2 linked regions of the Marichromatium purpuratum 984 genome follow. The protein of the gene in region 2 interacts with the protein of the main gene of each other region in a pairwise test. Links are inferred from orthologs where the notes say so. Each region holds a gene or a part of one and is shown on either strand. Other genes may lie near its edges. The genes, in order: gyrB and gyrA.

Region 1 (3,404 bases), 1.0 Mb from region 2 along the record:
GCCGATGGTCTTCACGCTGCCGTCATCAAGCACGATCTCGACCTGGCCGCGACCGACGATCGGCAGCTCGTACTGGCTGATCTGATAGCCCTTGGGCAGGTCCGGGTAGAAGTAGTTCTTGCGTGCGAATACCGAACGCGGGGCGATCTCGGCGCCGATCGCGGTGCCGAAACGGACCGCCAGGCGCACCACCTCAGCGTTGAGCACGGGCAGCACCCCGGGCAGGCCGAGATCGATGGCGCATGCCTGGGTGTTGGGTTCGGCGCCGAAGGCCGTCGGTGCCGCGGAAAAGATCTTGGATTGGGTCGCGAGTTGGGTGTGGATCTCGAGACCGATGACGGTTTCCCATTGCATGGTTGGGCCTGCCTGATTCTCTTGTCGATGCGTCACCAGGCACCCTGGGTGCCTGGGTGTTGAGCGATCCCGGCGCCGAGGACGCCGCTCCAGGGCGACGTCTGCGGCAACCGGGTTCTAGACGTCGAGGTTCTCGACGTTGAGCGCGTTGTGCTCGATGAACTGACGGCGCGGCTCGACCTGATCGCCCATCAGGGTGGTGAAGATACGATCGGCGGCGACCGCGTCCTCGATCGAGACCTGCAGCAGACGCCGACCCTCCGGGTTCATGGTGGTCTCCCACAGCTGCTCCGGGTTCATCTCGCCGAGTCCCTTGTAGCGCTGGATGCTGTAGCCGCGCTGGGCCTCGGTGAGCAGCCAGCGCACGCCCTCGCCGAGTGCGCTGATCTCGCGGCGGCGCTCGCCACGGGCCATGTAGGCGCCGGGTTCGAGCAGCCCGTCGACCTTGGCGCCGTAGTCGACCAGTCGCTTGTAGTCGGCGGTGTGGAAGAACTCCAGCGGTACGAAGCGGGTGTCGGGAATACCGTGGATCAGCCGCACCACCTCCAGCCCCGGGGCGCGTTCCTCGGTGGCGGCGACATGCTTGACGCGGTAGTGCAACGAGGGTGATTGCTCACGGTTGAGTCCGGATTCGAGACGCTGGTGCCACTGCGCGAAGCCCTCGGGATCGTTGAAGGTCGCGGTCTCGAGCGCGGGCAGATGGGTGAGTTCCTCGAGGAAGGCCGCGTCATAGCGCGCGGCGAGCCGTTTGACGATACCGACGAAGACCTGGTAATCGCGGGCGAGCGCCTCCAGCGCGGTGCTCGCCAGCGCCATGGCGTCGGCCGAGACGTGCAGCTCGGCCCCGTCGAGCGCGGTCTGCAGCATGGCGTTGTTGAGCGCCGGCTCGTCGAGCAGATACTCCTCCTGCTTGCCCTTCTTGATCTTGAACAGCGGTGGTTGGGCGATATAGATGTAGCCACGCTCGACCAGCTCGGGCATCTGCCGATAGAAGAAAGTCAGCAGCAGGGTGCGGATGTGGGCGCCGTCGACGTCGGCATCGGTCATGATGATGATGCGGTGATAGCGCAGGTTGTCCGGGTTGTACTCCTCGCGCCCGATGCCGCAGCCGAGCGCGGTGATCAGGGTGCCGACCTCGGCCGAGGAGAGCATCTTGTCGAAGCGCGCCTTCTCGACGTTGAGGATCTTGCCCTTGAGCGGGAGGATCGCCTGGAAGCTGCGATCACGCCCCTGCTTGGCCGAGCCACCGGCCGAGTCTCCCTCGACCAGATAGAGTTCGGAGAGCGCCGGATCCTTCTCCTGACAGTCGGCGAGTTTTCCGGGAAGCCCGGCGATGTCGAGCACGCCCTTGCGCCGCGTCATCTCGCGCGCCTTGCGCGCGGCGTCACGCGCGCGCGCCGCCTCGAGCATCTTGTTGGCGATCGCCTTGGCCTCGTTCGGGGTCTCCTCGAGGAAGATACCGAGCTGTTCGGCGACCAGCGACTCGACCACCGACTTGACCTCCGAGGAGACCAGCTTGTCTTTGGTCTGCGAGGAGAACTTGGGGTCCGGCACCTTCACCGAGAGCACCGCGGTGAGGCCTTCGCGGGCGTCGTCGCCGATGGCGCGCACCTTCTGGCTGCGGTCCAGCGCCTCTTGCTCGATATAGCTGTTGAGGGTGCGGGTGAGTGCGGCGCGCAGCCCCGCGAGGTGGGTGCCGCCGTCGCGCTGCGGAATGGTGTTGGTGTAGCAGAAGATGGTCTCCTGATACCCACTGTTCCACTGGATCGCCAGTTCGACGGAGATGTCCTGGCGCTCGGCGCTGAAGTGCATCACCGTCGGGTGGATCGGTTCCTTGTTGCTGTTGAGGTGCTCGACGAAGGCGCGGATGCCGCCCTGGTACTCGAAGTGATCGCTGCGTCCCGTCGCCTCTTCGCTGAGGGTGATGCGCACTCCCGAGTTGAGGAAGGAGAGTTCGCGCAGCCGACGAGCCATGATGTCGTAGTGGAAATCGAGGCTGGTGAAGATCTCGGGTGAGGGCTGGAAACGGATCTCGGTGCCGGTCTGCTCGGTGTCGCCGATACGCTTGAGCGGGTACATGGGTTCGCCCATGCGGTATTCCTGCTCATAGATGTGCCCGCCGCGCTGGATGCGCAGCCTGAGCCACTCCGAGAGCGCATTGACCACCGAGACGCCGACCCCGTGCAGGCCGCCGGAGACCTTGTAGGAGTTGTCGTCGAACTTACCGCCGGCGTGGAGCACGGTGAGGATGACCTCGGCGGCCGAGCGTTGCTCTTCCTCGTGGATGTCGACGGGGATACCGCGTCCGTCATCGAGTACCGAGACCGAACCGTCGGCATGCAGGGTCACGCTGATGCTCGAGCAATGACCGGCGAGTGCCTCGTCGATGGAGTTGTCGACCACCTCGAACACCATGTGGTGAAGACCGGTGCCGTCGTCGGTGTCGCCGATGTACATACCCGGACGCTTGCGGACAGCGTCCAATCCGCGGAGTACCTTGATGTTGGAGGAATCGTACGTCATGTGATCTGCTTCGAGCGATGAGTGAGATCCTGTCGTTCGATGCCCGGGGGGCAAAGGGCAAAGGATCGAGGGATACGCGGTTCGGTGTTCGAGCCGAGCGTCGTGTTCTGGGGCGTCGTGCTGAAACGCACTGGGCGTCCTCCGTGCGGACCTCCGGGTGTCATGATCTGGCGTGGCCCCGGGGGGGCGAGAGCCTGCACGGGACGAGGGGCGTGCCCCGCGTCGACGGTGAGCGGCCGATGCCGACACGCCACGCGCGCTGCGAGGGTCCAGAGCGGTCGTCTCATCCCTTGATTATACGGGATGCCGCCCTGCTTGGGCGTTGTGCAACGATCGTCGGGTACATGCCCCTGGCTGGGTTTCACGTGAAACATCCCTGTCAGTCCCCTGCCTTGCGCGCCGATGGTTTCACGTGGAGCAAGCGGTGTCCGGGGTCGGGAGCCGTTCGGCGATCCCCCGTTTCACGTGGAACACGCGCATCCGATCAATGCCCGGCGCTTGAGGTCACGGCTCCGTGTTCCACGTGA
Region 2 (3,515 bases):
CGCTCACCACTGAGCGCCAGCTCGTGCTGCGCCGGCGCCCGTCCGAGCGGCTCGCCGAGGGTGTCGGCGACGACGTTCACCGCGCAGTAACGGCGCGCCTCGGCGATCGCCTTCTTCGACCAGGTGCCGGTATTGACGTAGTCGGCCTCGCCCTTGCCGCGCAGCAGGTTCAGCGGCACCATCGCGAACTGGCTCGAGGCGCCGCCCTGGAGGAACAGCACCCGATAGTTCTCGGGAATGCCCAGCAACGCGCGCAAGTCGGCCTCGGCGCGCTCGGCGATAGAGACGAAGGCCTTGCCGCGGTGGCTCATCTCAGCCACGCAGGTCCCCGTACCCTGCCAGTCGAGCATCTCCTCGCGGGCCTGCTGCAGCACCGCCTCGGGCAGCATCGCTGGCCCGGCGCTGAAATTGTACACTCGAGCCATTCTCACTCTTCCCCTAGCACAGAATCAGGATTGTCAGTCGCGCGGCTCGGCATCCGCGCCCGCCTCGTCGGCAACATCCGAGGCATCGGCCTCGGCCTCCTCCTCATCGAGCGCGACCACGCGCTCGACATAGGCCAGCCGCTCGCCGTCGCCGAGATTGATCAGCTTGACGCCCTGGGCATCGCGTCCGACTACCGGGATCTCGTCGACCGAGGTGCGGATCAGGGTGCCGTGCTCGGTGATCAGCATGATCTCGTCGCCCGGCAGCACCAGCACCGCGCCGACCTGCTCGCCGTTGCGCTCCGAGGTGCGGATGGCGATCACGCCCTGGGTCCCGCGCCCCTTGGTCGGGAATTGGTCGACCGTGGTGCGCTTACCATACCCGTTTTCAGTGACGCTGAGCACGGTACCGGGCTCGGGCACCACCAGCGAGATGACGCGCTGATCGGGCTGCAGCTTGACCCCGCGCACGCCGTGCGCGGTCCGCCCCATCGCCCGCACCTGGTCCTCGGAGAAGCGCACCGCCTTGCCCGCGGAGGTGAACAGCATCAGGTCCTGATCGCCGTCGGTGATCGCCACCCCGACGAGATACTCGTCCTCGTGCAGGTCGATGGCGATGATGCCGCGCGAGAGCGGGCGCGAGAAGTCCCGGAGCGGCGTCTTCTTGACCGTGCCGGCGCTGGTGGCCATGAACACGAAATAGCCGTCCTCGTACTCGCGCACCGGCAGCATCGCGGTAATGCGCTCGCCCTGCTCGAGCGGCAGCAGGTTAACCATCGGTCGACCGCGTGCGCTGCGTCCGCCCTGGGGCAACTCGTAGACCTTGATCCAGTAGACCCGGCCACGGCTGGAGAAGCAGAGCACGGTGTCGTGGGTGTTGGCCACGAACAGCCGATCGATGAAGTCCTCCTCGCGGAAGGAGGTCGCGCTCTTGCCGCGCCCGCCACGGTGCTGGGCCTGGTAGTCGCTGAGCGGCTGGGCCTTGACGTAGCCCTGATGGGAGAGCGTCACCACCAGGTCCTCGGGGGCGATCAGGTCCTCGAGGGTGAGGTCGGTGTGGTCGACCTGGATCTCGGTGCGCCGCGCGCTGCCGAACTGCTCGCGGATCGCCTCCAGCTCCTCGCGGATCACCGCCATCAGTCGATCGGGGTCGCCGAGGATCGCCAGCAGCTCGCCGATACGGGCGAGGATCTCCTCGAACTCCTTGAGGATCTTCTCCTGCTCGAGCCCGGTGAGCCGATGCAGCTGCAGCTCGAGGATCGCCTTGGCCTGGCGCTCGCTCAGTCGGTAGCCTTCATCGGTCATGCCGAAGCCGGGATCGAGCGTCTCCGGGCGGGTCTGCTCGGCCCCGGTGCGCGACAGCATGTCGCTGACCGCACCCGGCGCCCAGGCCCGCATCATCAGTCGCTCGCGCGCCTCGGCCGGGCTCGGCGAGGCCTTGATGGTGGCGATCACCTCGTCGATGTTGGCCAGGGCGATGGCGTAGCCCTCGAGCACGTGGGCGCGATCGCGCGCCTTGCGCAGCTCGTAGAGGGTGCGGCGGGTGACCACGTCGCGCCGGTGACGCAGGAAGTATTCGAGGATCTGCTTGAGATTGAGGGTGCGCGGCTGACCGTCGACCAGGGCCACCATGTTGATGCCGAACACCTGCTGCATCTGGGTGTGCTGGTAGAGGTTGTTGAGCAGCACCTCGGGGTGGGTGTCGCGCTTGAGTTCGATGACGATGCGCATGCCGTCCTTGTCGGACTCGTCGCGCAGCCCGTCCTGGGCGATGCCCTCGATCTTCTTCTCCTTGACCAGCTCGGCGATGCGTTCGAGCAGCCGCGCCTTGTTGACCTGATAGGGCAGTTCGGTGACCACGATCGCCTCGCGACCGCTGCGACTCTGCTCCTCGATGTCGGCGCGCGCGCGCATCACCACCCGGCCCCGCCCGCTGCGATAGGCCTCGCGAATGCCATGCACCCCGTTGATCAGGGCACCGGTGGGGAAGTCCGGGCCGGGCACCAGCTCGATCAGCTGCTCGAGATCGACCATGGGGTCATCGATGATCGCCAAGCAGGCGTCGATCACCTCGTTGAGGTTGTGCGGCGGGATGTTGGTCGCCATGCCCACGGCGATACCCGAGGAGCCGTTGACCAACAGGTTCGGGAAGCGCGCCGGCAACACCGTCGGCTCCTGCTCGGTGTTGTCGTAGTTGGGCGCGAAGTCGACCGTCTCCTTGTCGAGGTCGTCGAGCAGCGCATCGGCGATGCGGGTCATCCGCACCTCGGTGTAACGCATCGCCGCCGGCGGATCACCGTCGACCGAACCGAAATTACCCTGACCGTCGACCAACAGGTTGCGCATCGAAAACGGCTGGGCCATGCGCACCATGGTGTCGTAGATGGCAGAGTCGCCATGGGGGTGGTACTTACCCATGACGTCACCGACCACGCGCGCCGACTTGCGATAGGCGCGATTCCACACGTTGCCCTGCTCGTGCATCGAGAAGAGCACCCGGCGGTGCACGGGCTTGAGACCGTCGCGGACATCCGGCAGCGCGCGCCCCACGATCACGCTCATGGCGTAATCGAGATAGGACTGACGCATCTCGTCCTCGAGATTGATGGGCAGGACTTCTCTGGCGAATTCTGGCATGGGTGTGGTGAACCGGCTGTAAGCGTGCTTGAGGGAACCTCAGAGCGAGGCCCCTGATGCGTGTTCTGAACCTGTCGATTCTACCACGCCGCGCCAAGCCACGCTGGAGACGATCCGCTGGGCGGGGAAGCAGCGACCAGGGAAGATCGAACCGCCGAGAGGATCGAACCGCCAAGGCGCGAAGGGCGCGAAGATGGAGAAAGGCTTCCAGCCGCCAGCTTCCAGTGAAGGGGCTGGGTTGTCTCGTCGCATCGCAGTTGACCGCAAACCGACACTGGAGGCTGCTTGCTGAAGACGGGTCGCTTTCTTCGCGCACTTTGCGGCTTTGCGGTTCAATCTCCTGGCGGCTGGCGGCTGGCGGCTGGCGGCTGGCGGCTGGACGCGACCTTGCGTTCAGCTACCAGCCACCTCGGGACCGGGCCGTCCGAACAGATAGCCCTGAGCCAGGTCGGC

What was found.
Region 1: the proteins of gyrA (region 2) and gyrB interact in binary tests that used the Escherichia coli proteins (3 or more experiments, as listed by UniProt). The link is inferred for Marichromatium purpuratum 984 from one-to-one orthologs.

Annotation. Positions count from the first base shown.
Region 1 is NZ_CP007031.1:3,830-7,233, reverse strand. The notes cover bases 175-3,261. They hold gyrB (DNA topoisomerase (ATP-hydrolyzing) subunit B), read right to left. Parts: upstream 2,878-3,261; coding sequence 472-2,877; downstream 175-471. Other genes in these bases: gatB (Asp-tRNA(Asn)/Glu-tRNA(Gln) amidotransferase subunit GatB), read right to left, coding at 175-354. Also shown: more of gatB, read right to left, coding at 1-174; DNA replication/repair protein RecF, read right to left, coding at 3,362-3,404. UniProt on the Escherichia coli protein: DNA gyrase negatively supercoils closed circular double-stranded DNA in an ATP-dependent manner to maintain chromosomes in an underwound state.
Region 2 is NZ_CP007031.1:999,922-1,003,436, reverse strand. Bases 259-3,456 are described here. They hold gyrA (DNA gyrase subunit A), read right to left. Parts: upstream 3,063-3,456; coding sequence 459-3,062; downstream 259-458. Other genes in these bases: MARPU_RS04580 (EAL domain-containing protein), read right to left, coding at 3,456-3,456; serC (3-phosphoserine/phosphohydroxythreonine transaminase), read right to left, coding at 259-425. In the rest of the region: more of serC, read right to left, coding at 1-258; more of MARPU_RS04580, read right to left, coding at 3,457-3,515. UniProt on the Escherichia coli protein: A type II topoisomerase that negatively supercoils closed circular double-stranded (ds) DNA in an ATP-dependent manner to maintain chromosomes in an underwound state.